DNA from 2 places in the Mesorhizobium sp. M1428 genome. Region 2 is predicted to be linked to the other one. Evidence: predicted binding sites of a transcription regulator. Region 2 holds the regulator's gene; the other holds the start of a gene.
What was found. Region 2 encodes PhoB, which activates phosphate uptake and scavenging genes when phosphate is short. Its sites were predicted from a motif close to TGTCATNNANCTGTCAT; they were not measured.

Region 1: a site for PhoB is predicted at 6,429-6,445, ahead of NKG60_RS23960 (inorganic phosphate transporter). Genes of this name have one in related genera too.

Annotation. Positions count from the first base shown of each region.
Region 1 covers NZ_JAMYKT010000020.1:28,536-43,762, forward strand. The annotation lists gene NKG60_RS23935 (hypothetical protein) at 19-186, opposite strand; gene NKG60_RS23940 (L,D-transpeptidase) at 787-1,248, shown strand; gene NKG60_RS23945 (efflux RND transporter permease subunit) at 1,309-4,392, opposite strand; gene NKG60_RS23950 (efflux RND transporter periplasmic adaptor subunit) at 4,389-5,666, opposite strand; gene NKG60_RS23955 (TetR/AcrR family transcriptional regulator) at 5,817-6,353, shown strand; gene NKG60_RS23960 (inorganic phosphate transporter) at 6,499-8,103, shown strand; gene NKG60_RS23965 (transporter) at 8,191-9,216, shown strand; gene NKG60_RS23970 (carbonic anhydrase) at 9,384-10,028, shown strand; gene NKG60_RS23975 (nuclear transport factor 2 family protein) at 10,039-10,449, shown strand; gene NKG60_RS23980 (M3 family metallopeptidase) at 10,540-12,594, shown strand; gene NKG60_RS23985 (LGFP repeat-containing protein) at 12,974-14,077, opposite strand; gene NKG60_RS23990 (AfsR/SARP family transcriptional regulator) at 14,560-15,227, opposite strand, start outside.
Region 2 covers NZ_JAMYKT010000017.1:51,619-66,845, reverse strand. The annotation lists gene NKG60_RS22570 (hypothetical protein) at 1-248, opposite strand, end outside; gene NKG60_RS22565 (ElaB/YgaM/YqjD family protein) at 259-585, opposite strand; gene NKG60_RS22560 (response regulator) at 873-1,193, shown strand; gene NKG60_RS22555 (sigma-70 family RNA polymerase sigma factor) at 1,224-1,775, opposite strand; gene NKG60_RS22550 (NepR family anti-sigma factor) at 1,779-1,982, opposite strand; gene NKG60_RS22545 (response regulator) at 2,204-2,998, shown strand; gene NKG60_RS22540 (DUF1328 domain-containing protein) at 3,223-3,387, shown strand; gene NKG60_RS22535 (sensor histidine kinase) at 3,579-4,613, shown strand; gene NKG60_RS22530 (hypothetical protein) at 4,754-4,924, shown strand; gene NKG60_RS22525 (YMGG-like glycine zipper-containing protein) at 5,121-5,366, shown strand; gene NKG60_RS22520 (CHASE domain-containing protein) at 5,467-7,089, opposite strand; gene NKG60_RS22515 (ATP-binding cassette domain-containing protein) at 7,218-8,012, opposite strand; gene NKG60_RS22510 (sugar ABC transporter permease) at 8,090-9,418, opposite strand; gene xylF (D-xylose ABC transporter substrate-binding protein) at 9,561-10,601, opposite strand; gene NKG60_RS22500 (ROK family protein) at 10,888-12,132, shown strand; gene phoB (phosphate regulon transcriptional regulator PhoB) at 12,142-12,831, opposite strand; gene phoU (phosphate signaling complex protein PhoU) at 12,848-13,555, opposite strand; gene pstB (phosphate ABC transporter ATP-binding protein PstB) at 13,588-14,391, opposite strand; gene pstA (phosphate ABC transporter permease PstA) at 14,388-15,227, opposite strand, start outside.

The DNA of each region.
Region 1 (15,227 bases), on a different contig from region 2:
AGTCCCGATGCTCTTTCCTCAGCGCACCACGAGAAGCGACGGGCCGGACGGCATATCACTGTTCGTGCTGACTTCGCCGGCATGGGCACGTTCCTTCAGCAGCACGGTGGCGAGGCCGGCAATGCCGAGCAGGCCCTGCACGTAGAGCAGGGCGGAAAGCACGGAAGCAGCGAATTTCGTTTTCATCCTGTTCGTTCCTCAAGATTGGAATTTGCGGGCACTTCAGGGGAACCCCCGAAGCGCCCGCGCCGCCCGCGGAGCCCCCCGTTGCGGCGCGGGCCTTCGGTCCTCTCGGCTGCAAGTTGCCGGAGGCGCCGCGCATCCTCAACGGCCCTAAGCCGCCCCCGCCAGAGGGGCTTGAGCCGGCCGACGCGCAGGCTGGAAACTGTCCAGACCAATCCAGACCGTAGCGAAAACAGTGTTGGCTTCCGATCGTTCGTTGCCGGCTGTTTTCGTTAGGTCAACTTTCTCTGTTCGCTGTATCCGGATCATGCCGCCGAAGCCGCGCTTTGTTGCAGCTCGGTTTCGGAGTCAGGTGAATTCCTCTCAAACGAAAAGAAATCGCGTATTCGTGCCGCGGTTTGGCCGATCCGCCTAGGCAAACACGCCGCCGTCATGACGACGTCGTGCAACTGCAAGCCGCTTTGCACGGACCTTTTCTGTTAACCACGGGAAACAGAATCGAAACACAAACGAGCATCTAGCGAAATCGGCTTGAAACATGACGTCCCGATAAGCCGGTCATCGAATTGAGCCGGCCCCGACCGGCAGAATAAGGGGGACATCATGTGCACTGCCATTTCCGCCAAGCTCATCAACATCGCCGCCGCCGTCATCACCGGTACTGCCTTGCTTGTCAGTGCCGGCAACGGCGCAGCCCACGCCGCCAACAAGATCGTCGCGCGTGTGTCGCTGTCACAGCAGACCATGGAAATCCTGGTCGACGGCCGGCCGACATTCGCCTGGAAGGTCTCGACCGGCGACAGGACGCACGTCACGCCGACCGGTTCGTTCAAGCCGACCCGCATGCATGAAATGTGGTATTCGAAGAAATACGACAACGCCCCGATGCCGCATTCGGTGTTCTTCAGCGGCGGCTACGCCGTACATGCGACAAGCGCCATCAAGCGCCTCGGCCAGCCGGCCTCGCATGGCTGGGTGCGTCTGCATCCAGACAACGCCGCCGATTTCTACCAGCTCGTCGAGGTCTTCGGCCCGGCCAACACCAGCATCGTCATCGTCAAATGAGCGATGCCTCTCGTCGCTCTCAAAAAAGGCCGGAGATCCGGCCTTCTTTATTAGCGGAATCTAATCTGGCATTACCGGCATCAGCTTCGGATCCGGCTTTTCGGCATGATGCGGCAGGTCCTTGCTGGCGATAAAGGTGTAGAACATCGGCACCACGAACAGCGTGAACATGGTTCCGACCAGGATGCCGGTGAAGATCACCAGGCCCATCGAATAGCGTGCCGCGGCACCAGCGCCGCTGGAGATGATCAGCGGCACCACGCCGAGCGCCATCGCCGCCGTCGTCATCAGGATCGGCCGCAGCCGCACCCTGGCGGACGCGATGATCGCATCGCGCCGCCGCATGCCGTGCATTTCACGCTGCTGGTTGGCGAACTCGACCAAAAGGATGCCGTGCTTGGTGATCAGGCCGATCAGCGTGATCAAGCCGACCTGGGTGTAGATGTTGAGCGTGCCGAGCCCGATATTAAGCGGCACGATCGCGCCGAAGATCGAGAGCGGCACCGCCATCATGATGATCAGTGGGTCGCGGAAGCTCTCGAATTGCGCCGCCAGCACCAAGTAGATGACGAGCACCGCCGCCGCGAAGGCGATGATGATCGTGTAGCCCTGTTGCTTCTCCTGCCGCGACTGGCCGGTATAGTCGATGAAGAACGTGTCGGGCAGGCTTTCCCTGGCAATGTCCTCGATGGTCTTCAGCCCGTCACCGGTGGTGACGGTGGGCAATGGCAGAGCGGAAATCGTGGCCGAGTTCAACTGGTTGAACTGCTCGATGGCGGCCGGCGACGCGTTGGTCGAGATCTTCACCACCGCCGAGAGCGGCACCATCTCGCCCGACACGCTGCGCACGAAATACTCGCCCAGCTTTTCGGGATTGTCGCGGAATTGCTGCGGTACCTGCGGGATGATGTCGTAGCTGTTGGATTCGCGGTCAAATTGCGCCACCTCGGCGCCACCGACCAACAGGGTCAGCGTCCGGCCGATGTCGGCGATCGGCAGGTTGAGCGCCGCTGCGCGGTCGCGGTCGATCGTCACCGTCACTTCCGGCGCGTCGTAGGACATCGAATTCTGCACGGCGAGGAAGCGACCGGAGGCCTGCGCCTTGTTCTTGATGTTCTCGGCCGCCTCGTAAACCTGGGAGGCCTCGCCGGTCGAGCGCACCACCATTGTGATTGGCAGGCCGCCGCCGGAGCCGGGCAGCGTCGGCGGCGCGAAGACGAAAGCCTCGACGCCTGCCACCTTGGCAAGGCGGGCAGTGATGTCTTCCTGAAGTTCCTTCGAGCTGCGCGCGCGCTCGGCCCAGTCCTTGAACGCAAAGCCGACGAAAGCGCTGTTCGTCGGGCCTTGGAACGCGACGGCGGAGAACCGCGCCCTGGTTTCGGGGATATCATTCACCAGCCCGAGAATCTGATTCACATAGGTCTCGGTGTAGTCCGACGTCGCATAGCGCGGCGCGTTCACAATAGACAGCAAGAAGCCCTGGTCTTCTTCCGGCGCCAGTTCGCTCGAGGTCTTGGTGAACATGAAACCGGTCGTGGCGACCAGCGCGAGGACGATCATCAGCGTCACCGGGCGATAGTTCAACGAACCGGTGACCAGCCGCTCATAGACGTGTTCGACGCGCCCGAACGTATTGTCGACGATGCGCTGGAAACGGCTGTGCGAGCCGGACCTCAGGATACGTGCCGACATCATCGGCGTGATGGTGAGGGCGACGACACCCGAAAGCACCACCGAGCCGGCAAGCGTCACCGCGAATTCGCGAAACAGTGCGCCTGTCAGACCGCCGGTGAAGGCCAGCGGCGCGAACACCGCGGCCAGCGTTATCGTCATGGCGACGACGGCGGACGAGATCTCCCGCATGCCATTGAAGGCCGCCTGCATCGGCGACAAACCGTCTTCCTCCATGTGGCGGTGGATGTTTTCCACCACCACGATGGCATCGTCAACAACCAGTCCGATCGCCAGCACCATGGCCAGCAAGGATAAGAGGTTGATCGAATAACCCAAAGAAAACAGCAGGAAACAGACGCCGATCAGCGACAGCGGAATGGTCACGATCGGCATCAGCACCGAGCGGAACGAGCCGAGGAAGAGCAGGATGACGACGATGACGATGGCGACCGCCTCGCCGATGGTCTTGAACACCTCCTCGATCGACGCGCTGATCTGCTCGGTCGAATCATAGACGATCTCGATCGTCATGCCGAGCGGCAGCGTCTCCTGGATGGTCGGCACGATCTTGTGGATCGCCGCCGCGGTGGTCAGCGGATTGGCGGCCGGCGTCGGAAAGATGGCGAGAAAGATGCCGGGCTTGCCGTTGAAGGTGACCCTGGTGTCGGTGCTCACCGCGGCGAGCTCGACGCGGGCCACGTCGCGCAGTCTCACCACATTGCCGTCTTTCGAGCGGAGCGGAAGGGCAGCGAAAGCCTCCGGCGTCTGCAGGGTCGAGCGAACCGTGATCGAGGAAGCCACATATTTGTTTTCGGTATCGCCGGGCGCGGAGAGGAAATTCGATTCGTTGATGGCCGTCAGCACTTCCGCCGCCGTCACGCCGCGCGCCGCCAGTTTGATCGGGTCGATCCAGACACGCATCGAATATTCGGCGGCGCCGAAAATCTGCACGTCGGCAACACCTTCGACCGTCGAGATACGCGGCCGCACGACACGCTCGATATATTCGGTGAGCTGTTCCGGCGTCATGTTCGGGTTCTGCATCGAGATGTACATCATCGCGAACTGCTGGCCGGTGCCCTTGACGATCACCGGGTCTTTGGTTTCGTCCGGCAGATCGCCGCGAACGCTCTGAACCTTCGACAAGACTTCGTTCAGCGCGACGTCGGGGTCGGAGCCGAGCTTCATCTGCACCGTCACGGTGCTGGAGGACGGCCGGCTCGACGACGTGACATAATCGATGTTTTCGGTCGAAGCGACGGCACGCGCGATCGGCGCGGAAATGAACCCCTGGATCAGGTCGGCGCTGGCGCCGGGATAGGCCGTGGTGATCGTGATGGCCGTTTCTTCAACCTCTGGATACTGGCGGATCGAAAGGTTGAAGATGCCCTGAAAACCCAGAAGCAGGATCATGCAGGCAAGCACGGTCGAAAGGACCGGGCGGCGGATGAAGAGGTCGGAAAAGCTCATTGCTGGGCTGCCTGCTGGTTCCCTGGCTTGCTCGGATCGATCGTGTTGTCGACGGCAACGGACATGCCGTTGGAGAGCCGGTTCTGGCCGGCGGTAACGACTTCGTCGCCGGGCTCGATACCCTCCAGGATCTCGACCAGGCCGGCGTTGTGGCGGCCTGGCTTGACGAACACCTGGGCGAGCACGAGCTGTGGCTTCTGTTCTTCCGCTGCCGGTTTGGCTTCCGCTGCCGGTTTGGCTGGGGTAGCGGCCGGCTTTTCTTCGGGTTTTGCCGCGGGTGCTTCGGCTGCGGGCTTGGCAGCATCTGCAGCCGACTTTTCCTCCGGCTTCGCCTCGGGAGCCGCCCCGTTGGCTTCGCCGGATTTGGCCGGGCGCACCACGAAGACGAAGTCACCGTACAGGCTGGAAGTCAGCGCCGTCTGCGGCAGCGCCAGCACGTTGTTCTCCTCGGGCAGTTCGACGCGCACCTGGACGAACTGACCGGGTGTCAGCTTGCCTTCCGGATTGCCGACCTCCGCCCTCACCGTCACCAGCCGGCTGGTCGGGTCGATCTTCGGATCGATACCGCGGATGCTGCCGGCGAACGGCATGTCGTCGCCGCCGACGCCGAGCCGTACCGTCTGTCCGATCTTCAGCTGCGGAAGCTGCTGCTCCGGCACGGTGAAATCGACACGCATCGTATCCATGTCCTGCAAGGTCACGACGGCGGTGCCGGGTGTGAGATACTGCCCAAGGTCGATTTTCGGAATACCGACGGTGCCCTTGAAGGGCGCCGTCAACTGCTTTTGGTCGAGCACCGCTTGCAGCTTGTTTACCTGCGCAGCGGAGACCGATGCCGCTGCCTGTGCCGTGTCGAGCGTAGCGTCGGTACCGACCCCACGCTTCTGCAGCTCGAGAGCGCGCATCAGCGTCGTCTGGTCGGATGTGGCTTGCGCCTTCGACGCCACGAGATCGGCTCGCTCGACTTCATCGTCGAGCTGCAGCAGCACGGCGTTGGCGGCGACTTTCTGATTGGCATGGAACAGGATGTCCTTGACGATGCCGGCGGTTTCGACCGTGAGGTCGACACCGCGCACGGCACTGACAGTGCCGATCGCCTCGATGCCGGGCGTCCAGGACATCGGTTTGACGATGACCGTCGACACGGTCGTGGCCGGCGGCTTCATGGTGGCGAAGAACTGTTTGATCGCATTGTCGCGAAACAGGTTGAAGCCGACGATGCCGCCGCACACCAGCACGAGCAGAATGAAGGCGATGATGAAGCGCTTGATCACGAACAGTTCCCTCGGCCATGGCCCAGCATAACGGTCGGACGACCGGAACACATACCTGTGACTGGTCCCAATTTCAAATGACGGCGATCTTACTGTACCGTCTGGACGGTCTTGTCAATTCCGCCTAAGCTAATGAATGGGGAACGCTTGATGAAGGCCCGCAGAGCAAATTCGCGCGAGAAAATTCTCGCCGCCGCCGCCGCCGTGGCGCGCGAGACGGGTCCTGGCAGCCTGTCGCTGGATGCGGTCGCCAGCCGTGCCGGCGTGTCGAAGGGTGGTCTTCTCTACAATTTCCCGACCAAGGCGAAATTGATGCAGGCGCTGGTGGAGGATTACCTCAGTGCGTTCCAGCAGGCGCTTGAGGCCGCCCGCACCAACGGCGTCAGCGGAGAGAGCCCGCTTGCGGCCTATATCAGGCTTTCGGCCGAGCATGCGGAGGAGTCGAAACCGTCGGCGTCCTGGATTTTTTCGGCGATTGCCGAGGATCCCGATTTCCTGACGCCGATAAAATCGTTCAGGCGGCAGCTGTTCCAGCAGCTGAAGGGGGAGACTCCTAACCTCAGGGCGCTGCTGGTCTGCTATCTCGCCATCGAAGGGCTTCGCAGCATGAACCTGTTCGGCTCGGACATTCTCTCCGCCGAAGAGCGCCGGCTGCTGATATCGACGCTGCTGGAGATAGCGGAATAGTCCAGGAATGCGCCGGCCGGGTTCAGTTGCCTCGGTCGCTTCGATCGCCCGTTTGCGTCAACCCAAAGTGCCTGCCGTCACACAGGCTTCATTGTACCGACATAGCGTCCTCCCATTCTTTGCTGCAACGCAGGAGGAGTGGGATATGGTCGATATTGTTTCAAGCGAGGCAGGAATTCCAAGGCCGGAGCATCCGCTTGACCGGCCAAACGGCACCGGCAAATGGTTTCTGCCGGCCTTTGCCACCATCATTCTGGGCAGCCTTGCCTATGTCGGCTACGCGCTCAGCCAGGACCTGACCAGCACCGTCGCGGTGCCGTGGATCCTGCTTGGGCTGGCGCTGCTGATCGCGCTCGGCTTCGAATTCGTCAACGGTTTCCACGACACCGCCAATGCGGTGGCAACCGTGATCTACACGCATTCCATGCCGGCCGAGCTTGCGGTGATGTGGTCCGGCTTCTTCAACTTCCTCGGCGTGCTTACCGCCAGCGGGGCGGTCGCCTTCGGCATCATTTCGCTGCTGCCGGTCGAGTTGATCCTTCAGGTCGGGTCGAGCGCGGGGCTAGCCATGGTCTTCGCGCTGCTGGTCGCAGCGATCATGTGGAACCTCGGAACCTGGTATCTCGGCCTGCCTGCCTCGAGCTCGCACACGCTGATCGGTTCGATCATCGGCGTCGGTCTCGCCAACCAGTTCATGGCCCCGGCCGGCTCCGTCACCAGCGGCGTCGACTGGTCACAGGCATCCAATGTCGGCCTGTCGCTTCTGATCTCGCCGCTGGTCGGATTCGGCCTGGCCGCGCTGCTGCTTCTGCTGATGAAGCTGCTGGTCAGGAACCGCGAGCTCTACGAGGCGCCCAAGTCGAGCGCGCCGCCGCCACTGTGGATCCGCGCGCTGCTTATCTTTACCTGCACCGGCGTCAGCTTTGCCCACGGCTCCAATGACGGGCAAAAGGGCATGGGCCTCATCATGCTCATCCTGATCGGCGTGGTGCCGACCGCCTTCGCGCTCAACCGCACACCGGACGTGAACTATCTCGAAGCTTACAAGTCCGCGGCGACGCAGGTCGAAACGGTACTCGGCAAATACGTCAAGCCCAGCGTCGCCGTGACCGACGCGGCGACCGTGGTCGGTGACGCCGTTCGCACCAAGACATGGAAGGACGAGACCACGCCTGCCCTGCAGAGCTTCATCCACGACACCAGCGCCATGTTGTCGCCCTATCCGTCCGTGGAAAAGCTGCCGACAACGCTGGTCAGCAACGCCCGCAACAACATCTATCTTATTGGTGAAGCGCTGAAGCTGATAGACAAGAAGAAGCTGCTGCCGATGGAGGCAGACGACCTGAAGGCGGTGACGACCTATCATAAGGCGGTCGACAACGCGACGAAGTTCATCCCGCTCTGGGTCAAGGTCGCCATCGCGCTTGCGCTCGGCCTCGGCACCATGGTCGGCTGGAAGCGCATAGTCGTCACTGTCGGCGAGAAGATCGGCAAAAGCCATCTGACCTATGGTCAGGGTGCGTCCGCCGAGCTTGTCGCGATGGCGACGATCGCATCGGCCGACTATCTCGGCCTGCCGGTCTCGACCACCCATGTGCTGTCCTCGGGCGTTGCCGGCACCATGGCGGCGAATGGTTCGGGCCTGCAATGGTCGACGGTGCGCAACATGCTGATGGCCTGGATACTGACCCTTCCGGCCTCCATCTGTCTTGCCTTCGTGTTGTTCGTCATCTTCCGCCAGGTGTTCTGAGCGGGGGCAGGGTTTTGACCAGAATGTCGCGGCGCCGGCCCCGGCGCCGCCCGGATCACCTGAACGTGCATTGTTTCGGCGGCGGCCATGAATGACGCATCGCATCTGACATTGCTTGCCGCGGACGATCAGCACCATACTCCTGGGCTGGTCTGGGCCTATCATGCCGCTCCCGGCAAAGCTCCCGAACCGCTGGCGCCCCGAGACATAGAGGCCGCGCTAGCCTCAGCGGACGGCTGGGTCTGGCTGCATGTCGACCTTGTCGACCGGCGCGCCCATTCCTGGGTCAGCCACGCCTGCGCGCTGCCGGCGTCGGCTCATGCAATCCTCGAAGGACATGAGGACAGCCTGGTGCTGGCGCATGAGAATGGCGTCGTCCACGGCATTTCGGCCGACCTGCATGGCGAGATCGCTCATCAGTCGACGACCATCGGCAGATTGCATTTTGCGGTCTCGGAGCGGCTGCTGGTCACCGGCCGCCGGCATCCGCTGGCGGCGGTGGAGGAAGTGCACACTGCCCTTGCCGCGGGGCTGCGGCCGGCCACGGCATTCGAACTGTTCGAAACGCTGGTCATGGCTTTTTGCAAGACCACCAGCCTGCGGCTCGCCGCGGCGACGAAGCGGCTGGATGCGGTCGAGGATCATCTCGTGACCGAGCGGCTTGCCGACGAAAGACGGCAGCTGAAGGATGTGCGCCGCCTTGCCGTATCCCTGCATCGGCCGATCTCGGCCCTGGCGGCCCTTTTCCAGGATGAAGACCGTTCCGTCTGGAACCTTTCCGCCGGCGCACATGAAGTTTTGCGCCGGCTTGCTGCGCGCCTTGAACGGCTCGACCGCGAGGTCGTCATGATCAACGACCGGGCAAGGCTGCTGCAGGAGGAGCTTGCGGCTGAGCTTGCCGACGAATCGAACCGCAGCCTCAAGGCGCTGGCGGTGATGAGCGCGCTGCTTTTGCCGGGAACGCTGATCGTCGGCATTTTCGGCATGAACACGGGCGGACTGCCATTTGCCGAGAGTCCTAGCGGCTTCTTCCTGGCGATGCTGCTGGCGGTTGGCGCGACCGGCCTGTTCTACTGGCTTCTGCTGCGCGCCGGCGCCAATCTGCGGTTCTGAGGCCGATTAATGGCGCCGTTCGTTCACCCGTATGCAAAGTACGGGCTGGCACGTCGAAACCACGCCATCCCGCCCTCCGAAAATCGGTTCCGATTTTCGGGCCGATGCGCTAGAGCCTTTCGGGATTGAACCGTGCCTTTAACCCGGAAAGGCTCCCATCGCTGCCCATGCCTCACCTTCCCGAGCATCTTCTCACCGGCTACCGCAACTTCATGAGCGGTCGGTATCTCACCGAAAGCGGGCGTTATCGCGCGCTGGCGCGGGAGGGCCAGGCACCGGAAACGATGATCGTCGCCTGCTGCGATTCCCGCGCCGCGCCTGAAGCGATCTTCGATGCCGGGCCAGGCGAGTTGTTCGTGCTGCGCAATGTCGGCAATCTGGTGCCGCCCTATGCGCCCGACGATCAGTTCCACTCGACATCGGCGGCGCTCGAATTTGCCGTGCAGAGCCTCAAGGTCAAGAACATCGTGGTGATGGGTCACGGCCGCTGCGGCGGCATCCGCGCGGCACTCGACACCACGGCCGCGCCGTTGTCGCCGGGTGATTTCATCGGCAAATGGATGAGCCTGATCGCGCCGGCGGCCGAGACCGTATCGTCGAGCACCTTCATGACCGCGACCGAGCGCCAGACGGCACTGGAGCGCATCTCGATCCGCTATTCCATTGCCAATCTGCGCACCTTCCCTTGTGTTTCGATCCTCGAAGGCAAGGGGCGGCTGTCACTTCACGGCGCCTGGTTCGATATTTCGACCGGGGAGCTTTGGGTGATGAACAAGGACACCGGCGATTTCGAGCGGCCCGACACGGAGTAGGAGGCTGGGCATGGTGCGACTTCGGGACGCGTTCGCGGCTGCGGCACTGCTCTGCTCGGCGGATTTCGCCCGTGCCGACGACAGCGCGATCATCGACCGCTGGTATTCGGCACTGCTCGTCGCCGACCGCAGCGAATTGTCGGACCTGCTCGCCGACAACGTCCGCATCAAGCTCGACGACCTCGGCGTCGTGCAAAGCAAGCAGGAATTCATCGCCTCGATCGCCGAGTGGCAAGGCGCCGTCGCCGGGGCCGAAATCCGCCACCGGATCGAGAAATCGGAGGGCGGCGTCACCACTGTGATCGCCTGCTATGATTTTCCCAGCAACGACATGCTGATGCAGGAGACCTTTGCGGTCGCCAACGACCAAATCACCGCCAGTTCGCAAGCCGCGATCGCCGAAAATTGCGATGGCTACTGAGGAAATCATGAACGGGGCGCGCTGTTGCGTGGAGCCGGCCGGCGCCTTACATCGGTGACGATCCGCTTCCCCCACCCACTCAGCGAAAGTTTGCCCATGCCGTCCACCGTCGACCTCGCCGCCCATCCGCTGACCGCGTGGCAAGGGCCGCTCGGCCTGCCTGATTTCACGCGCATCGGCGACGGCGATTTTTCTCCGGTCTTCGACGCGGCCCTGAAGGCGCATGAGGCCGAGATCGAGGCGATTGCCGGCAACGGCGAGACGCCGACCATCGACAATACGCTTGCCGCACTCGAACTCGCCGGCGAGGCTCTCGACCATGTTTCGTCGATCTTCTGGTGCCGCGCCGGCGCCCACACCAATGAGGCGATCCAGGCGCTGGAGCGCGACATCTCACCAAAAATGTCGCGGCATTTCTCGGCGATTTCGATGAATGAGGGCCTGTTTGCCCGCATCGACGACCTCTATCAGCGCCGCGAGGCTTTGAAGCTCGATGCCGAAACGCTGCGGGTCTTGGAAAAGACCTGGAAAAACTTCGTCCGCTCCGGCGCCAGGCTCGACGCCGAAGGCAAGAAGCGGCTGGCATCGATCAACGAGGAATTGTCGTCGCTCGGCACCAATTTCGGCCAGAACGTGCTTGCCGACGAGCGCGACTGGGCGCTATTCCTCGATGAGGCCGATCTTGCCGGCCTGCCGGAATTCCTGAAAGGCTCGATGGCGGAAGCCGCCGAGATGCGCGGCCAGAAGGGCCGCTACGCCGTCACCTTGTCGCGGTCGATCTACGAGCCGTTCTCGACCTTCTCAGAACGCCGCGACCTGCGCGAGACAGCGTTCCGCGCCTTCATCATGCGTGGTCAGAATGGCGGCGCCACCGACAACACGGAAGTGGTGCGCGACATGCTGCGCCTGCGCGCCGAGAAGGCGAAGCTGCTCGGCTATCCTTCCTACGCCGCATTGAAGCTCGACGATACCATGGCCAAGACGCCGGAGGCGGTGCACGCGCTGCTCGATCCGGTCTGGGAAAAGGCGGTGGAAAAGGCGGCAAGCGACCGGGCCGAATTGCAGCGGCTGGCGGCGAAGGCCGGCAGCAACGAGAAATTCGCCGCCTGGGACTGGCGCTTCTATCAGGAGAAGCTGCGCGCCGAGAAATTCGCCTTCGACGAGGCCGAGCTGAAGCCATATCTGCAGCTCGACCGCATCATTGACGCTTGTTTCGACGTGGCGACACGATTGTTCGGCATTTCCTTCGAGGAAAAGAAGGGCATTGCCACCTGGCATCCGGACGCACGTGTTTTCGTCGTGAAGAATGCCGACGGCAGCGAGCGCGGCCTGTTCCTCGCCGATTATTTCGCGCGACCCTCGAAGCGCTCCGGCGCCTGGATGAGCGCGCTGAAATCCGGCTACAAGCTTGGCGATGGCTCCAGGCCGGTCATCTACAACATCATGAATTTCGCCAAGCCGCCGGCCGGCGAGGCAGCCTTGCTGTCGGTCGACGAGGCCAAGACCTTGTTCCACGAATTCGGTCACGCGCTGCACGGCATGCTGACCGACGTTACCTGGCCATCGGTCGCTGGCACCTCGGTCAGCCGCGATTTCGTCGAGCTGCCTTCACAACTCTACGAACACTGGCTGACGGTGCCGGCAGTGCTGGAAAAGCATGCGCTGCATGTCAAGACCGGCAAGCCGATGCCAAAGGCGCTGGTCGACAAGATGCTGGCGGCGCGCACCTTCGGCGCCGGCTTCGCCACAGTCGAGTTCACCGCCTCGGCCTTGGTCGACATGGCCTACCATGCGCGGCCGGATGCGCCGGACCAGCCGCTTCGTTTCGAAGCCGAAACGCTCGAAAAGCTCGACATGCCTGACACCATCGCGATGCGTCACCGCACCCCGCATTTCGGCCATATCTTTGCCGACGGTGGCTATTCGGCCGGCTATTACTCCTACATGTGGTCGGAAGTTCTCGACGCCGACGCTTTCGCCGCCTTCGAGGAAACAGACGATCCCTTCAACCCGGCGCTGGCCGAGCGGCTGCGGAAGAACATCTACGCCGCCGGCGGCTCGAAGGACCCGGAAGAACTCTACACCGCCTTCCGCGGCAAGATGCCTTCCCCGGAAGCAATGATGGCCAAGCGCGGGCTGGTGTGATGCATGCCCGCTCTTGTAATCGTTCTCTTTCCATCCTGATTGATGTCGGCTGTCATCGCGTCGGGTTGCGCACCGCCTGATCCGGTTTCCGCCGGTCCGGCTCGGCCTCGCTGGCTGCGGCCGCATCGTTGAGGTGACTGCACTTAATGCGGTCTCCATCGTTCCGGCCAAAGGAGCCGCGTTCATTGCGGCGCTACGGGCTGTGCGGGGGTACAACGACAGCTTGCCCGCTATGCTGATCGGCGCTGCCGCATCTGGACCGCGCCTTGCGACGACCGCTACGGAAATAAATCTCTCAGTCGAGCTGTCAGCCCCGCCAACGGAAGGCGGGGCTGGTAAGTTGATTGTCCCGGCAAGCTTTTTTGCCGGGGCGATTGGCCTAGGCAGGCACAAAGCCAAAGTAGGCTTTGTAGGAAGCCCCATCGCCGGAAATCAGGGGCGTTTCCACTTTGAACCCAATCCCGCTGAAGGTGGTATTGTTCGTGCGTGCCGCGAGCAACACCATCTGCTTTGCGGAGATGGTCACTGTCGCGCTCCCGATCCTGTCATCGCCCCAATCGAAGAGATCGCTGATGGCGCCGCCGATCGATGGCATCAAGGATCCCAGGGCCGGGGCGGCTATGGCGGCAATGATAGGTCCCGCTACCGGAATGAGGCCCAAAGCCAGCGTACCGGCCGTATGGACGCCCATGACGATCTTCTGCACCTCGTCCTTGTACTTGTTGGGATCGCCAAAATCATTTTCCATCAGCACCGTACCGATATTGATGCCGTAGGGCTTGCCTCGATAAATTTCCATAAGGTCGGGTCTTGTATCTCCGGCATCAACGTCGCCATAGACCTGGCTGCGCTTGGTGTCGGCGACCTGCGGCGTTGTCACGCTGACGATGACATAGGGTTCATCCGCACTCGACCCCTGATCCCAGTCGGTCTCGCCGAAGCAATGGAGGCCGGTATAGTGGACGACGACATCTCGAAGGTCGACCGCGCCGGTGTCGGGCCACCAGTATATGCCACCGTTTTCAAACAGATTGGCACGGCCACCATCGGCAAATTCGGTCTCGTCGGTCGTGGGATAGCCCAGATATGACTGTTCCCAGCCCAGGCTCTCCCACTTCTTGCGGATGTCACCGTACACCACGTTGGCTCCTGTGTTCGGTGTCCAGTAGATCGAGCCGGCATTGGCAAAATGGTTGTAGCGCCCGACGCCGTCGGGAGTTCCAGTTTCGTCGGTCACCGGATAGCCGAGAACCGAGCGCTCCCAGCCCATTGCTGCCCATTTGCCGCGAATGGCCCCCCAAATCGCTTGAGCACCGGTGTTCGGTGTCCAGTAGATCGAAGCGGTATTGTTGTTGAAGTGATTGTATCGGCCGACGCCGTCGGGAGTTCCGGTTTCGTCGGTGCAGGGAATGCCCCACGCGAGACCGCCAAGCGCAATCCACTTCTTGTAGATTTCGCCATGGATCTCAAAGGCGTCGTGCATGGCATCGTTGTAGCAAATGCATGAGCCGTTCTTGAGATACCAGGCTTTTCCAGTGTCCTTCCTGTCGATCTCGGCGAAGCCGGCGCCTCCAAGGGAGTTGTACTTTTGCTGTATGACAGCTTCGGGCGAGAGGAGCGACCAAGGCCCGATCCTGAGCTGGTCGGCAAATCTTGTGGCTCCAGCGCGGACGGCGCCGGCACGCACTCTCGAAGTTGCTCTGGCAGTATACGGCATGACCTTTTCCTTCCTGTGAGTGTTGGTATCGGGGGCTTCAGGCCTCCGGCGATCGGTTTTGATCGACGGGCTGAGGTTCCCAGACCGCGACTTACGGACGGCTTACAGAGTTCCGAGCTGCGCCAAAGCAATTCCCGGAAAAGTGTGAAACGGTTTTCCCGGGAAAATCGCGTAGCGCTTTCCCTAGGGAATTGCGCAAAAATAAAGAGATAGAGCGGTTCGGCGTTTCCGTGAAACGATGAACCGGTCTAGAGAAACGGGCGCACGAGCGAGCGCAGCAAAGGCGAGGGCTCGTCATCGCCGGTCGAAGCGAGCGCGCGTTCATAGCGCCGGTAATCCTCGATGGCACCGGCATGGTCGTTCCTGGAGAGGCTCTCCTGGATGAGCGTCCCATGGAGTTTGGCCGATTCCGGGTAGAAATCGAGGGCACGCCGGCACGCCTGGCGTGCCCGATCCGCGTTGCCTTGGCTCTGCCAGTGTTTGGCGATTCGCACGGCAAGCTCCACCAACCCGTCCCGCACCCGGTCGGCCGCGGCGTTCGACCAGGCGGGCGCCGGGCCATTCGAGAAAAGCGGACCGAAAAAGCTTTCCAGCAGCGCTTCCTTCTCCTCGATCGTGCTGTCTCCTTGGCCCGACAGCACACGTTTCAGCCGGTCTTCCCAATCCTGTAGATCGACCCAGACCTTGTCGGCAGCGAGTCGCAAACGGCCTTCTCTCAGCGTTACGAAATCGCCTTGCCCGAGCAATTTGCGCAGACGATGCAGCGCCTGCTCCAGAGCCGCCTTGGCCTGGTCGCCGTCGAGGTCGGGCCAGAGCCAATCCTGCAGGGTTTCCACAGAAGAGACCTGGTCCCTCGACAGGCAGATAATGCGCAATATGTCGAGCGCGCGGGTAGGTTTGGCACCGGGCGCGACCT
Region 2 (15,227 bases):
GATATCCGGTAAACGAGCAAGATGAGACCGGCGATTGCCAGAAAGCCGATCCCGAAGCTCAGGGAAGCTGCCATCGGCCCATAGCGGGCCACCGCCCAGATATAGGCCGCCCCGACGAGAAAGCCGAGGCCGCACAGCGCCGCGAGCGCTGCGACCGAATAGACAATCGCAGCGACGCGCGCGCGTTGCACCGCTGCAATGGTTTCGCCCGAGGCGATGCCCGAGATCAGCGATGCAAGCATTCCCATGCGTGCAGAACTAGCGGCGCGCGAGAAGCGCGAAGAGGAATCCGACGCCTGCGGCGATCGCCAGCGAAGTCACCGGCTTTTCGCGCATATGGGCTATCATCTGCGCCTCGATGTCCCTGGCGTTGCTGCGCAGGCTGTCGAAGGCCGCCTCGCCCTGGGTTCGCAACTGCTCGACGCTTTCGGCGGCGGCTCGCCTTGCAGCTCCATAGCCATGTTCGCCAGTTTTGGCCAACAGCTTGGTAAGTTGGTCGATGTCGGCCTTCAGTTGTGCGATGTCGGCCTCAATATCGGAATTCGTGCGGGCTTCGTTCGCGGCCTTTCCTGTGGCAGTCGCCATTGCTTCACTCTCCATGCTTTTTGCTCGGTCGAAACGCCCGACAGACCCCAAGGTTCCGGCACGAACCTCTTCTAACCCTATCTCCGGCAGCGCGCGTTGCAAATGCCTTGCATGGGCCGGGGCCGACGCATCCGCGCCAGCGCGTTTTTTTTAAATGACAGCATGCCAAATAACCATCATGACTTCCCCGTTTCACGATAGAGACGCGTTTGAGGAGATATTGCTGCGTGCGCCCATCGCTTGACGGTTTGCGGATTCTTATCCTGGAAGATGAGTTCCTGATTGCCATGGATATCGAGCAGCTTTGCCGCGACTACGGCGCGCTGGATGTGGTCATCGCCCGTGATCTGACCGAGATCGAACAGCAAGACATTGCCGCGCAGTTCGATGTGGCCATCGTCGACCTCATGCTGAGCGGCGTTTCGACGCTCCAATTTGCTTCGCGGCTGCGTGAAGCGGGCATCCCGTTCGTGTTCGCCTCGGGCTATTCGGATACCGACGAGATCAAGAAAACTTTTCCCGGCGTCAGGCTGGTCACCAAGCCCTATTCGGGAGACGATCTCGTTGAGGCAGTGGTAACGGCCTGCAGGCGCACGCCGCTTCGCTGAGGCGCGGAGCGGTTCGAACACGCCCGCGCTTCACGCAGCCGTCGATCCCGTTACCTGAGCCGAAATTGCGTCCGGGCCATATTCGTCTTCACCGGAGATCTTCAGGATTTCCTGCAGCCGTGTGCGGGCGCGGCTGACGCGGCTCTTGATCGTTCCGACGGCGCAGCCGCAGATCTCGGCCGCTTCCTCGTAGGAGAAGCCCGACGCGCCGATGAGGATAATGGCTTCGCGCTGGTCTTCGGGCAGCAACTCGAGCGCGCCCCGAAAGTCCTCGAGGTCAAGCTGGCCGTGCTGGGCCGGATGAACAGCAAGCCTGGCCGTCATGACGCCATCGCTGTCCTGCACCTCGCGGCCACGCTTGCGCATCTGCGAATAGAATTCGTTGCGCAAGATTGTGAACAGCCATGCCTTCAGATTGGTGCCGGGCTGGAAGCTTTCATGCTTGTCCCAGGCCTTGACCAACGTTTCCTGCACCAGGTCGTCAGCCTTGTCGGCGTTTTGCGTCAGCGACACGGCAAAAGCCCGCAGGCTCGGGATCGAGCCGAGCAAGTCGGTCTTGAAGCCCTGGGAGACGGCCGCCATGCCTCAGTCCTTCTTTTGTACAGGTTCGGCCTTTTCCAACTGGCTGAGCAGTTGGGCGAAGCGATCCGGCACATTGTCGGAGACCAGCTCGTCGTAGTATTGTTTGAGTTTGCGGCCGATTTCCGAATTCGGCCCAAGCGGGTCGCGGGAAGCAGCCCGGCGCCCGTTGCCCACGCCAGCCGTGGTAGCTTTCGTCATGTTCTTCATTTCGCCCTTTGTCCCAGCCTTGAGCCGCCCTTCAACACATAACGCACGGCAAGCGGCAGCCTCGTCTGGTTGCCCAACCCCGCCCTAAACGCCAGCCCCCATACTTAGTTCCGCATGACCGGAACTTTTTCGCGCAACCCGCGTTTCTAACTTTGGGCTTGCGAACCGTTTTTAGCTATAACATGAACATGCAATCACGTCATATGAGGGAGACGTCCGATATGAGCCTATCAGCAACCATCGCTCCGCACCTGCCGTTCCTGCGCCGCTTCTCGCGCGCCGTATCCGGATCGCAGGAGAGCGGCGACGCGTTGGTCGCCGCAATGCTCGAGGCCATCATTGCCGATGTCGATATCTTTCCGAACGCATCGAACGACCGCATCGCGCTCTACAAGGTCTTTGCCAAGCTCTTCACCTCGGTGGCCATTCGCGTTCCGCAGGAGCATGCCCAGTCGGCATGGGAACAGCGCGCCGCGGCCAATCTGAATGCAATTGCGCCTCGTCCCCGCCAAGCCTTTCTGCTGGTCGCGGTCGAAGGCTTCAGCGAAGACGAGGCGGCGGAGATTCTCGACGTCGACGAACAGGAATTCTCCGAACTCCTCGCGCAGGCGAGCAACGAGATCTCCCGTCAGGTGGCAACCGACGTGCTGATCATCGAGGATGAGCCGCTGATCGCCATGGATATCGAAGAAATGGTCGAAAGCCTCGGCCACCGCGTCGTCGGAACGGCGCGCACCCATGCCGAGGCGGTGGCGATGTTCGGCAAGGCGAGGCCAAAGATGGTGCTTGCCGATATTCAGCTCGCCGACGGCAGTTCGGGCATCGCGGCCGTCAATGAGATCCTGTCGTCGACCTCGGTGCCGGTGATCTTCATCACCGCCTTTCCCGAGCGCCTGCTCACCGGCGAGCGGCCGGAACCGGCTTTCCTCGTCACCAAGCCGTTCAATCCGGACATGGTCAAGGCGCTTATCAGCCAGGCCCTGTTTTTTGACCGGCACGCGAAAGCCGCGGCATGAAACAGCCGGCGGCCGAGCTGCCGCCGGGATAGCCGCTCCCTCGGATCAGATGGGCGTGATGCCGGCTCAACTCACTGCCAACCAACTGGGGCAATCAACTGGACCTTTTTCAGACACCGCGGCAATTCGGGCCCTGAAGATTTTCGGCATCGTCTTTTTCGGAAAATGGTGGAACAAACGGAGGCGAATCACGTTTTCACCGCAGCATTGGAAGGAGATCGATCATGCTTTACTGGGCGCTCGTATTTCTCGTCGTGGCGATTATCGCCGGTGCGCTTGGTTTCGGCGGCATCGCTGGTACCTCGGCCGGCATAGCACAGATATTGTTCTTCATCTTTCTCGCCTTCCTGATCATATCGCTTATTGCCGGCCTGATCAGACGAGCGTGAATGCCAAGCGGCCATTCGAGCGAACACTGGAAGCCGCACCCCTCAAACGGTTTCCAGCCACCGCCGGGCAGTGTCCTCCAACGGGATGCCGCTCGGCGGACCGCTTTTTAAGGCTTGATACGAGGCTCCTCCTTTTGGAACCCATTCTTCCGCGAGCCGTTCAGCCCGACATGGGTTGAGCAAATTGACCGATGCGTTCCAGAGTCGGAAAAATGAAAGACCGCGGCCAGAGTGATGAGATCATCGCTTTGCATCCCGCCGAAAGCGGGATGCAGCTTGGCCGGGCCCTTCTCCATGCACTGCACAATGCCGGGATTTCCGTCCTGTACCAGGATCGCGAGATGAAGACGGTGTGGGCGCGCAACATGCGCGCCCCATGGACTTCCGATGCCTCCGACAACAACGGCATCTTGCCGTCGGCGCAGGCCGAGCGTATCGGCGCCGCCAAGCACGACGTCATCGTCTCCGGCAATCCTCAACATCTCGAACTCAGCGTGCCGGCCGATGACGGCGCCCGCTGGTTTCAGGTGTGGATAGACGCCGACCGCAGCGAGACCGGCGCGGTGCAGGGCGTCGTGACCACCATGGTCGAAACAACCGAGCAGAAACGCCGGGAGCAGACGTTGAAGGCGCTGCTGCGCGAAGTCAGTCATCGCTCCAAGAACCTTTTGGCCATCATCCAGAGCATCGCCACCCAGACGGGCCGTTATTCCGGCAGCATTGACGATTTCCTGACGCGTTTCCGGGGCCGATTGCAGTCGCTGGCCTCCTCGCAGGATTTGGTTACGTCATCCAACTGGCGGGGAGCGTCGCTGCGCGAGCTGGTTTCCGGTCAGGTCGGCAGGTACGGCGCGGATCCCTTGCACAGCCTGCGTTTCCGCGGCGCAAATCCATATCTCAACCCCAATGCCGCCTTGCACATCGGCTTGGCCATGCATGAGCTCGCCGTCAATTCGGTCAGCTATGGCGCACTGTCGCGCAGCGACGGTTTCGTCGAGGTGACGGCCGATCTGACGGCAGCTTCCGCTGGCGAGCCTGCGCTGTCACTGACATGGGCCGAAGTGATCGGAGCCAACGACAATCAGCGCAGCGAGAAACGTTTTGGCAGCGTCGCGCTCGAACGCGTCGTGCCCACTTCATTGAATGGAACGGCGACACTTGAGATCACCGGGAACCGCCTCGAATACCGCCTTGTCGTTCCACACGGCAATTTCGAGACGGATTGAACGAACGGCGGTCGCCGCGAGAAGACATGCTGCGCATCGCCAAATCTTAACCGACTGTTCACCATAAAGTCCGATCCTGCCCGAACGTGCCGATCCGCCGGACATCGATTGAGTTTGGCACAAAATGAAAGGAATGGGCCTTGACGGCTGCCGACTTGAACAGACTGGAACAGGCCGCTCGCGTCTCGATGGGCGGTTTTCAGGATCCCGACGCGTCCGCAGCGCCCGCGCCTCGTGCTTCGCCCCTCCGCTTCGCCGCCGTCGCGCTTATGGCCGCGATCGTTCTGACCGCCGCGTCCCAACTGATCTGAATCGAACTCGCCTCTGCTTGATCGGCTTGAAACGATGCGTCCTTGGAGATTTCCAAGTTCGTGGTAGCATCGAACGGCGCACGCCCCGAAAAAGACTATCTTAATCAACAATGAAATCGTGCGGGCGAAGGCCGTACTTTCGTGCTAAATGGCGGCTGGAGCTTATTAAAGTGAGGACAAAAGTGAGGATGACTCCATGCGGAAGATGATTATTGCCATGGTTGCCGTGGTTGCGGTCAGCGGCTGCACCACCACGGAAGAGAACGTGGGTATCGGCACTGTGGGCGGCGCACTCATTGGTGGCGCTGTCGGCGGCGGCAAGGGCGCTTTGATCGGCGCCGGCGCTGGTGCGATTGGCGGTCTGCTCGTTCGCCGTCTGCAAAATGGCTACTGCCAGTACAGAGATCGTCACGGCCGGATCTACACAGCTCGCTGCAACTAGTTTCGAGCTCCAGGCGAACAGCAAACGCGGAGACAGGCCACCTGTCTCCGCGTTTGCACCTCCAAGGCGCTGTCGCGATGCGGCCCACGAGACGGCGGTTTCAGGCCGGCAGCGGAACCTTGATTTCCACGTTCAAGCCATCTTCGTGAAAATCGCGCCTGATTGTGCCACGCAATTCGCGCGTGACATTGAGATCGATCAGCCTGGTGCCAAAACCGCTCTTTGCCGGTGTCTCGAGCTTCTTCTGACCGGCCTCACGCCAGTTGAGAGCCAATGTCCGGGCGCCGCCGCGGCCTTCGAGCGACCAGTCGACCTTCAGCGCACCGACTGAATTGCCGGCTTCGCCGTGCTTCAGCGCATTCGTCGCCAGTTCGTGAAAAACGAGGCCGAGTGCCTGCGTCGTTTTTTCGTCAAGAAGAACCTCCGGTCCCGACAACAGCCCTTCAGGAAGCTCGCTGCCGAACACCTGGCCAAGCTCGATGCGCAGCAGGTCGCCGAGATCGGCTTTCTGCCAGCGTGAGCGCGTCAGCATGTCCTGGGAAGCCGCCATCGCCTGCAGCCGGGCCGAGAAAGAAGCCGAGAATTCCTGGACGTCGGTGGTGTGCGATGCTGTCTGGCGCGCGATTGCCAGCACCCGCGTGATCGAGTTCTTGATGCGATGCTTCATCTCCTGCAGCATCAGGTCTTTTTCCAGCAGGCTCTTTTCGGTCGTTTCGTGAAGCAGCGAGACCGCCTCATAGGCCCGCTCCTGATAGCGGGCCACCAGCGCGATGGCGCCCGCAAGCAGCAGTCCGAACAATCCGAGCATCACCGGGATGGCGCGCGAGGAAGGTTGCGAGAAAGCACTTGTCGGCCTGAACAGGACGACCCACGGCCGGCCGGCGACGGTGATCTTGCGGGTGACTAGCAGCCTGTCGCCGAGGCCCGAAACAGGCGGCGTTTCCGACTGGAACAGCAGGTTGTCGCTGTCCACCGTGCCGTCATAGATCTCGGTATTGACCGGCAGCAATGGTGCCCGGCTGAGCGCGGCCTGGAACAGATCACGGGCGCGGAAGGCCGCATAAAGGAAGCCGGCAGTCGAGGATCTCGACGCGTTCACGGCGTCCGGCGCGGTTTCGACATTGAGCCGGACGAAGACCAGGAACCCGGTAAAGGTCTGCGCGGCACCCGTATCCTTGCCGAGCTGCACCAGCCCGCTGGCGTGCTGCTGGTCGTCGGCCATCGCCCTTTCGATCGCCTCGCGCCGCGCCGGCCCGGTGAACATGTCGTAGCCGATGCTGGATTTGTTGGACGGATCCAGCGGTTCGAACAGCACGATGGGCGTGCGCCACGGTAAGTTCGTGTCGGGATAGATCGGATGGCTTGCGCCGTGATCGTGCAGGATGTCGCGCTCGACCGCCGCCTCGTTGCCCGTTTTCGCCAGGCGGAGGAAGCCGATGCCGCGCAGGCCGGCGAAATTATTGTTGATGTCGAGCGCGTTGAAGAAAGCCTTGAACTCGCCTTGCGAGATACCGCCATTGCGCGCGTCGAACAGCGCCCGGGTTGAGCGCAGCAGCGACAGGTCCAGGTCGATGCGGCTTTCGATCCGGTTAAGCGCGTCGTCCGCCGTCGCGTCGAATTTAATGCGGGCCGCCTCCTGGGTGGCAAAATACGCAAAACCCGCCATCGTCAGGCTGATCAGCGCGACGGCGATAAAAGCGACAGTCGGAAAAAGCTTCTTCAATGGCTGATACGTCCCGTGGACGGTTCGGCTCTTTATGGGCAAGTCCCGACGCCAACACAATGGCGAGGCCAAAGCATGGTGACGGCTGGCACATTTTGGCGGCTTGTGATTAGCCGGCTAATTCTCATTCATGCGGCAATCTTCAGGGCTCCCGGCCCCGGAAGGGCGCCGGGTGGGCACTTGCCGAGGATGATCATGCCGAGCACTTCGTCCTGGGTGACGTCGGTCGTGCGCGCCGTGCCGACAACCCGACCGTTCTTCATGACGCAGACGCGGTCGGCAAGCTCGAACACGTCGTGAATATCATGGCTGATCAGGAAAATGCCGATGCCGTCGGCCTTGAGCTGCCTGACCAGTTCGCCGACCTGCGCCGTCTCCTGCGGCCCGAGTGCCGCCGTCGGCTCGTCCATGATCAGGATGCGGGCGTTGAACAGGATGGCGCGGGCGATCGCAACCGACTGCCGCTGGCCGCCTGAAAGCTTTACGACCGGCTCCTTGAAGCGTTGGAAACGCGGATTGAGCCTGCCCATCACCTTGCGCGCCTCGGCCTCCATGGCGACGTCATCGAGCGTACCCCAGCCGGTCATCAGCTCGCGGCCGAGAAACAGGTTGGCGGCCGCATCGACGTTGTCGGCCAGCGCCAGCGTCTGGTAGATCGTCTCGATGCCGTACTTCTTGGCGTCGCGGGGATTGGAGATCGAAGCCTCCTCGCCGTTGACGAAAATCTGGCCCGCATCGCGCTTGTAGGCGCCGGACAGGATTTTTATCAACGTCGACTTGCCGGCACCGTTGTGACCGAGCAAAGCCATCACTTCGCCCGGGAAAAGATCGACCGAGGCATCGTCGACGGCGCGAATGCCGCCGAAGGCGATGGAGATGTTGCGCATGTCGATCAGCGGCGTGGGAGCGGTCTTGTCTGCCATGCTTGTTCTTCCTCCCTATAGATCCTGCTTGAGCATGATCTTGTCCGACAACCGGTTTCCACCTTGCGGGATCATGCTCAGACCCGTTTGCGATAGACGGTATCGAGCCACACCGCGACCACCAGCACGGCGCCGACAACAATGCTCTGCAGCGGCGAATCGATGCCGAGCAGCACCATGCCGGATTGCAGCGACTGCATCAAAAGCGCGCCGAGCATGGCGCCGAGCACTGTGCCGGAGCCGCCGGCGAGCGACGTGCCGCCGATCACCGCCGCCGCGATGACCAGGAGTTCGTCCAGGGTCCCCAGCGCATTGGTCGACGCATTGAGGCGGGCCGAAGCAATCGCCGCGCTGATCGCGGCCAGCACGCCCATGATCATGAACACCTTCATGGTCACCCAGCGCGTGTTGATGCCGGCGAGTTCCGCCGCTTCCGGGTTGCCGCCAATGGCAAAGACATAGCGGCCGAAACGGGTGCGTTTGGTGATGAAGGTCATGACGATGCCGACTGCGACAGCGATCAGCACCGGTATGGCGATGCCATGGGCGATGAACAGCCCGCCTTCGGGGAGGGTGATGCCGTTCCGCTGGGCGTACTGGCGAACGATGCCGATCGGCCAGGGATAGGAATTGGCGATCCAGACAGCGCCGAGGATGGCGGCACAGGCGACAACACCGAGCAGGGTCTCCGCCCAGACGGGGCGCAGCGGAAATTTGAACCGCTTGCGCTGCGACCGGCCGTTGAGCAGCATGAAGGCGACGCCCACACAGGCGAGAATGCCGACGATCCAGCTTGCGGTTGCGCCGATCGAGCCACGCGGCCCGCCGCCCATGAGCTGGAAGGTGGCGTCGAGCGGCGCGACGGTGCGCCCGCTCGTCATCAACCATGCCATGCCGCGCCAGACCAGCAGGCCGCCCAGCGTCACGATGAAGGCCGGAACCTCGAGATAGGCGATGATAAAGCCCTGGAACGCGCCGATCAGGAGGCCGAGCGCCACGCCGGCAGCCAGCGCGATGATCCATATCCAGGGATTTCCAAGCTGGAACTCCATGACGCGGATGAGGAATTCGGCCTGCGCCACGCCCATCACCATGCCGATCACGCCTTCGACGGAGCCGACCGAAAGATCGATGTTGCGCATCACGATGACCAGCACCATGCCGGTCGCCATGATCGCGACCGAGGAGGTCTGCACCGACAAGTTCCAGAGATTGCGCGGCGTGAGGAAAAGCCCACCCGAGAGTATGTGGATCCCGACCCAGATGACCAGCAGCGCGCCGACCATGCCGAGCATGCGCGTGTCGAGTTCGGTTGCCTTGAGAAATCGGGCAACGATGCCGAGCTCGGATTCACGCGCCCGGTCTGCCGTGCTGTCGACCGGCGTGTTGGAAGTCGTGTCGGTCATCATGTTTCTCCCGCCGGGTTGCCGTCTGCCGCGGATGCCGGAAGCGGCCTAGAAGTTATCCGCCGGAAGCGGAAAAACAACTCTTGTTGAAAAAACGCCGCGGCGAGCGGCCGCGGCGTTCGGACGTCTCGGAAACGTCGGCTCAGTTGCAGACTGCAACAGTGCCCGCCGCCACGCCGGCGCAGACCTCTTCTTTCTTGATCCAGCCGGCGTCGATGACGACGTTGAGGTTATCCTTGGTGATGGCGACCGGGGTCAGGAACAGCGACTTGACGGTATTGCCGCCGGGCGTGGTGAAATCCTTCACGCCGGCAATGTCGGTCATCTGCTTGCCGTCGGCCAGTTGCGAGGCGATCTCGGCGGCGTTCTTGCCGAGCTCGCGCGCATCCTTCCACACCGACACAGTCTGTGTGCCGAGCGCGATGCGGTTCAGCGCGGCGTGGTCGCCGTCCTGGCCCGAGACCGGAACAGATCCAGCCAACCCTTGCGCCGTCAATGCTGCGACGACGCCGCCGGCAGTACCGTCATTGGCCGCGACCACTGCATCGACCTTGTTGTCGTTCGCCGTCAGGAACTGTTCCATGTTTTTCTGGGCGTTGGCCGGCAGCCAGCCGTCGGTATAGGCCTCGCCGACATTCTTGATCTTGCCGCTGTCGATAGCGTCCTTCAGCACTTCCATCGAACCGGCAAACAGGAAATCGGCATTCGGATCGGCACCCGAGCCCTTGATGAAGACGTAGTTGCCTTCCGGCTTCACCTTGAACACTTCGCGGGCCTGCATGCGGCCGACTTCCTTGTTGTCAAAGGTCAGGTAAAAGACGTCCTTGTTCTCGATCAGCCGGTCGTAGCCGACAACCGGAATACCTTCGTCCAGCGCCTTCTGCACGGCCGGCCCGATGGCCGAGGCGTCCTGCGCAAGGATGATCAGTGCGTTGGCGCCCTGCGAGATCAGGCTCTCGACGTCGGTGAGCTGCTTGCCGGGGTTGGACTGCGCGTCGGCGGAAATATACTTGTCGCCGGCGGCCTCGATGGCCGCCTTCATTGCGGCCTCGTCGGTCTTCCAGCGCTCTTCCTGGAAGTTCGACCAGGAAACGCCGATGACCTTGTCTTTAGCCTGCGCCACCGACGCCAGCGCCAGCGTCATGGCGACACCCGCCAGAATGGCGGTCGTGAATTTCTTCATCATATCCTCCCTGCGCCGCGTACGGCGTGACCAATTGGCTCAAAGACCAGCTTAGAAGCTCTAATTTTTTCGAGCCTCGAAAAAATACTGGCCCGATCTCCGGCTGCTGTCAACATCGATTCTGATGGATTTTGATGACTTTGCGAGTTTTTTCGAGCGTCGGAATAAACGATGACAGCGCCACCCGCATCTGACACTATTTGCCTGCATCCGACACTGTTTGTCGGACATTACCGACGGCTTCCGGTTCATGAGCGGCCGCGGCAACCGGGAGGAAAGCAAAACGATGTCGGTCGGAATCCGCCATGACGATTTGCGCCGGCGCAACCGGGCGATGGTGATCTCGGCGGTGCGCCGGGCCGGCCAGCCATCGCGTACTGAGATCGCAGCAACCACCGGCCTCAGCCATTCGACCATATCGGCGATCTCCTCCGACCTGATACGGGAAGGCATCCTCGCCGAGAGCAAGGCAAGCGAGCCCGTTTCGTTGAAACGCGGTCGTCCGCAGGTCGGCCTCGCCCTCAACCCGGAAGCTGCGGCGGTGTTGACCGTGGTGTTGTCGCTGAATTTCCTGTCGGCCGCCATTATCGACTATGCGGGACAGGTGGTCGCCGAGGAACAGCGCCGGCTGGACACGCTGACCATGCCGCGCGACGAACTGATCCGCGAATGCATGGCCATCGTCCGGCGCCGACTTGAGGATCCAGACCTTGACGTCCGCAGTGTCGCCCGCATCGCCCTAGCTATCCAGGGCATTACCGACTCCCCTGCACGCGCCATGCTGTGGTCGCCGATCACGCCGCAGACCGACATTGCCTTTGCCGACATGCTGGAGGACGAATTCGGCATCCCGGCAACGGTGGAGAACGACTGCAATATGATGGCGGTGGCTCTGCGCTGGCGCAAGCCGGACCGCTATCGCGACGACTTCATCGCCATCCTGCTTTCGCATGGCATCGGCATGGGGCTAGTGTTGAAGGGCGAGCTGTTCACCGGCACGCATTCCTCGGGCGGCGAGTTTGGCCACATGATCCATCGTCCAGGCGGCGCGCTCTGCCGTTGCGGACGACGCGGCTGCATCGAGGCCTATGCCGGCAACTACGCCATCTGGCGCAACGCCAGGCAGATGAGCGAAGACAGCGAACCGGTCGCCGACGTCAGCGACGCCGACATGCGCGCCCTGGCGGCCCGGGCGCGCGAGAAAGATGGGCCGGAACGCGAGGCCTACTGCAAGGCCGGCGAAGCGCTGGGTTTCGGTCTCGGCTCGCTGTTCGCGCTGATCGATCCGGCACCGGTCGCGATGGTCGGCGCCAGTGCCGCCGCCTTCGATCTGATCGAGCCGGCCTTGCGCAAGGCAATCGCACAGACCGCCGGCGGCCAGCATTCCGGCTCGATCTCTTTCGACACTGAGCCGAACGAATTGCCGCTGATCCGCGAAGGCTGCGCGATGCGGGCGTTAAGCTTCGTCGACCAGGAGATTTTCGCGCCGGGCGCGCAAATGAGGCCCGGCGTCCGAAAGAACGTCGCCTGACCAGGCGGATCAATCTTCCCTGATCGCATAACCGGCACCGCGGATGGTGCGGATGACATCCGGCATGCGGCCGTTATTGACGGCTTTGCGCAGCCGGCCGACATGGACGTCCACTGTGCGTTCGTCGATGTAGATCGTCTCGCCCCAGACATTATCGAGCAACTGGCTGCGCGAGAAGACGCGGCCCGGATGCCGCATCATAAACTCCAGCAGCCGGAATTCGGTCGGTCCGAGCCTGATCTCGCTCTTCTTGCGATAGACCCTGTGCGATTCGCGATCGAGCACGATGTCGCCGACCTTCAGCACGCTGGACAGCACTTCCGGCTTGGCGCGGCGCAGCAGCGCCTTGACCCTGGCCATGAATTCCGGTGTAGAAAACGGTTTGACCAGATAGTCGTCGGCGCCGGTCGAAAGACCGCGCACCCGGTCGCTCTCCTCGCCGCGCGCGGTCAGCATGATGATCGGCAGCCGCTCGGTTTCGGGGCGCACCCGCAACCGGCGGCAGAGCTCGATGCCGGAAACCGCTGGTATCATCCAGTCGAGCACCAGAAGGTCGGGCACATTCTCCTGCAAACGGATCTCGGCTTCGTCGCCGCGTGTCACCACCTCGACCTGGTAGCCTTCGGATTCGAGATTGTAGCGGAGCAGCACACCCAACGGCTCCTCGTCCTCCACCACCATTACTCGTGGTGCGATCATCAGCTGGGCACCCCCATCATGTCACCGGCGCGGACATTGTCGTTTCGTCCTGCTTCGGACGATTGACCGGCAATTGCTCGCCGGTCAGCACATAATACGCATTTTCGGCGATGTTGGTGACATGGTCGCCGATCCGCTCCAGATTCTTGGCGCAGAACAGCAGGTGCGTGCAAGCGGTGATGTTGCGCGGATCTTCCATCATGTAGGTCAATAGCTCGCGGAACACGGACGTGTATTTGACGTCAATGCGCTCGTCGGCGGCACGCAGCTTGGCCAACGCGGCCGCATCGCCTGCAGCATACTCCTCGATGACGCCCTGCACCTGGATGAGCACCAGCTGCGCCATCGCGTCGATGGAATGCGACAAGTCGCGCGGCGTGACGCTGAGGCCGACCGCACTCACACGCTTGGCGATATTCTTGGCAAGGTCGCCGATGCGTTCGAGGTCGCCGGCCATGCGGATCGCTCCGACCACATGGCGAAGATCGTGGGCCATCGGCTGGCGTTTGGCGATCAGGGTGATGGCGCGGTCGTCCAGTTCGCGTTGACGCGCATCCATGATGGCGTCGTCGGAAACGACGCGTTGCGCCAACACGTTGTCGGAATTCAACAGGGCCTTGGTCGCCCCGCCGACCATCGAACCGGCGAGGTCGGCCATGTCGCGGATCAGCTTGCTGATCTGCTCGAGATCCTCGTCGAAAGAAGCGACTGTGTGTTCGCCCATGGTCCTGTCCTCATATGCATGATCGGAACGGCTCAGCCGAAGCGGCCGGTGATATAATCCTGCGTGCGCTTCTCGCGGGGCGACGTGAAGATCTTCTCGGTCCGGTCGAACTCGACCAGTTCACCCAGATACATGAAGGCGGTCTGGCGCGACACGCGCGCCGCCTGCTGCATGTTGTGGGTGACGATGACGATCGTGTAGTCGGCTTGCAATTCGTCGATCAGTTCCTCGATCTTGGCGGTCGACAATGGGTCGAGTGCGGACGCCGGTTCGTCGAGCAGAATGACTTCCGGCTTCACGGCCACGGTGCGGGCGATACAGAGCCGCTGCTGCTGGCCGCCGGACAGGCTCAAGCCGCTGGCGTTGAGTTTGTCCTTGACCTCGCTCCACAGCGCGGCGCGCTTCAACGCCTGTTCGACGCGGCCGTCCATCTCGGACTTGCCGAGGTTTTCGTAGAGCCTGACGCCGAAGGCGATGTTCTCGTAGATCGACATCGGGAACGGCGTCGGCTTCTGGAACACCATGCCGATCTTGGTCCTGAGGAGGTTGAGATCCTGCGACCGGTCGAGAATGTTTTTGCCGTCGAGCAGCACCTGGCCCTCGGCTGTCTGTTTCGGGTAGAGCTCATAGATGCGGTTGAACACACGCAGCAGCGTCGATTTCCCGCAGCCCGAAGGCCCAATGAAGGCCGTGACGCTGCGCTCGGGCAGCGACAGGCTGATGTCCTTTAGCGCCTTGCTCTGGCCGTAGTAGAAGTTGAGGTTCTTGACCTCGATCTTCGTCTTCTCGGCGACCGTTTCGGTCATCGTCATGTCCGGGGACAACATCTGTGTCATCTGTCCTCTCTGCGTCCGGTAAGGCTGCGGGCGAGGATGCTCAAGCCCAGAACCGTCAGGGTGATTATGAGTGCGCCGGTCCACGCCAGTTGCTGCCATTCCTCGTAAGGGCTGAGAGCGAACTGGAAGATGGTCACCGGCAGGCTGGCCATCGGCGCGTTGATATTGCTGCTCCAGAACTGGTTGTTGAGCGCGGTGAAGAGCAGCGGCGCCGTCTCGCCGGAAATGCGCGCTATCGCCAGCAATATGCCGGTGACGATGCCGGATAATGCGGCGCGGTAGGCGACCGAACGGATCACCACCCAGCGCGGCGCGCCGATCGCGGCACCGGCTTCACGTAATGCGTTCGGCACCAGGTTGAGCATGTCTTCGGTGGTGCGCACGACCACCGGAATGACCAGGATGGCAAGCGCAACGGCGCCGGCAATGGCCGAGAAATGCCCCATTGGCCGCACCATCAACTCATAGACGAACAAGCCGATGATGATCGACGGCGCCGACAACAGGATGTCGTTGATGAAGCGGACGACGGTGGTGATGCGCGAGAAACGTCCATATTCGGCCATGTAGGTTCCCGCCAGCACGCCGATCGGCGTGCCGACGACAACAGCGATGATCGTCATCAGCAGGCTTCCCGCAATGGCATTGAGCAGGCCGCCGGCCTCGCCCGGTGGTGGCGTCATCTCGGTGAAGACCGCAAGCGAAAGCCCGGCCGTGCCCTTATAGACCAGCGCGCCGAGGATGAGCGCCAGCCAGGCAAGCCCGATGCCGGCGGCGACGACGCAAAGCGCCATCATCACCGAATTCCTGGCTTTGCGGCGGCTGTGGAGCGATGA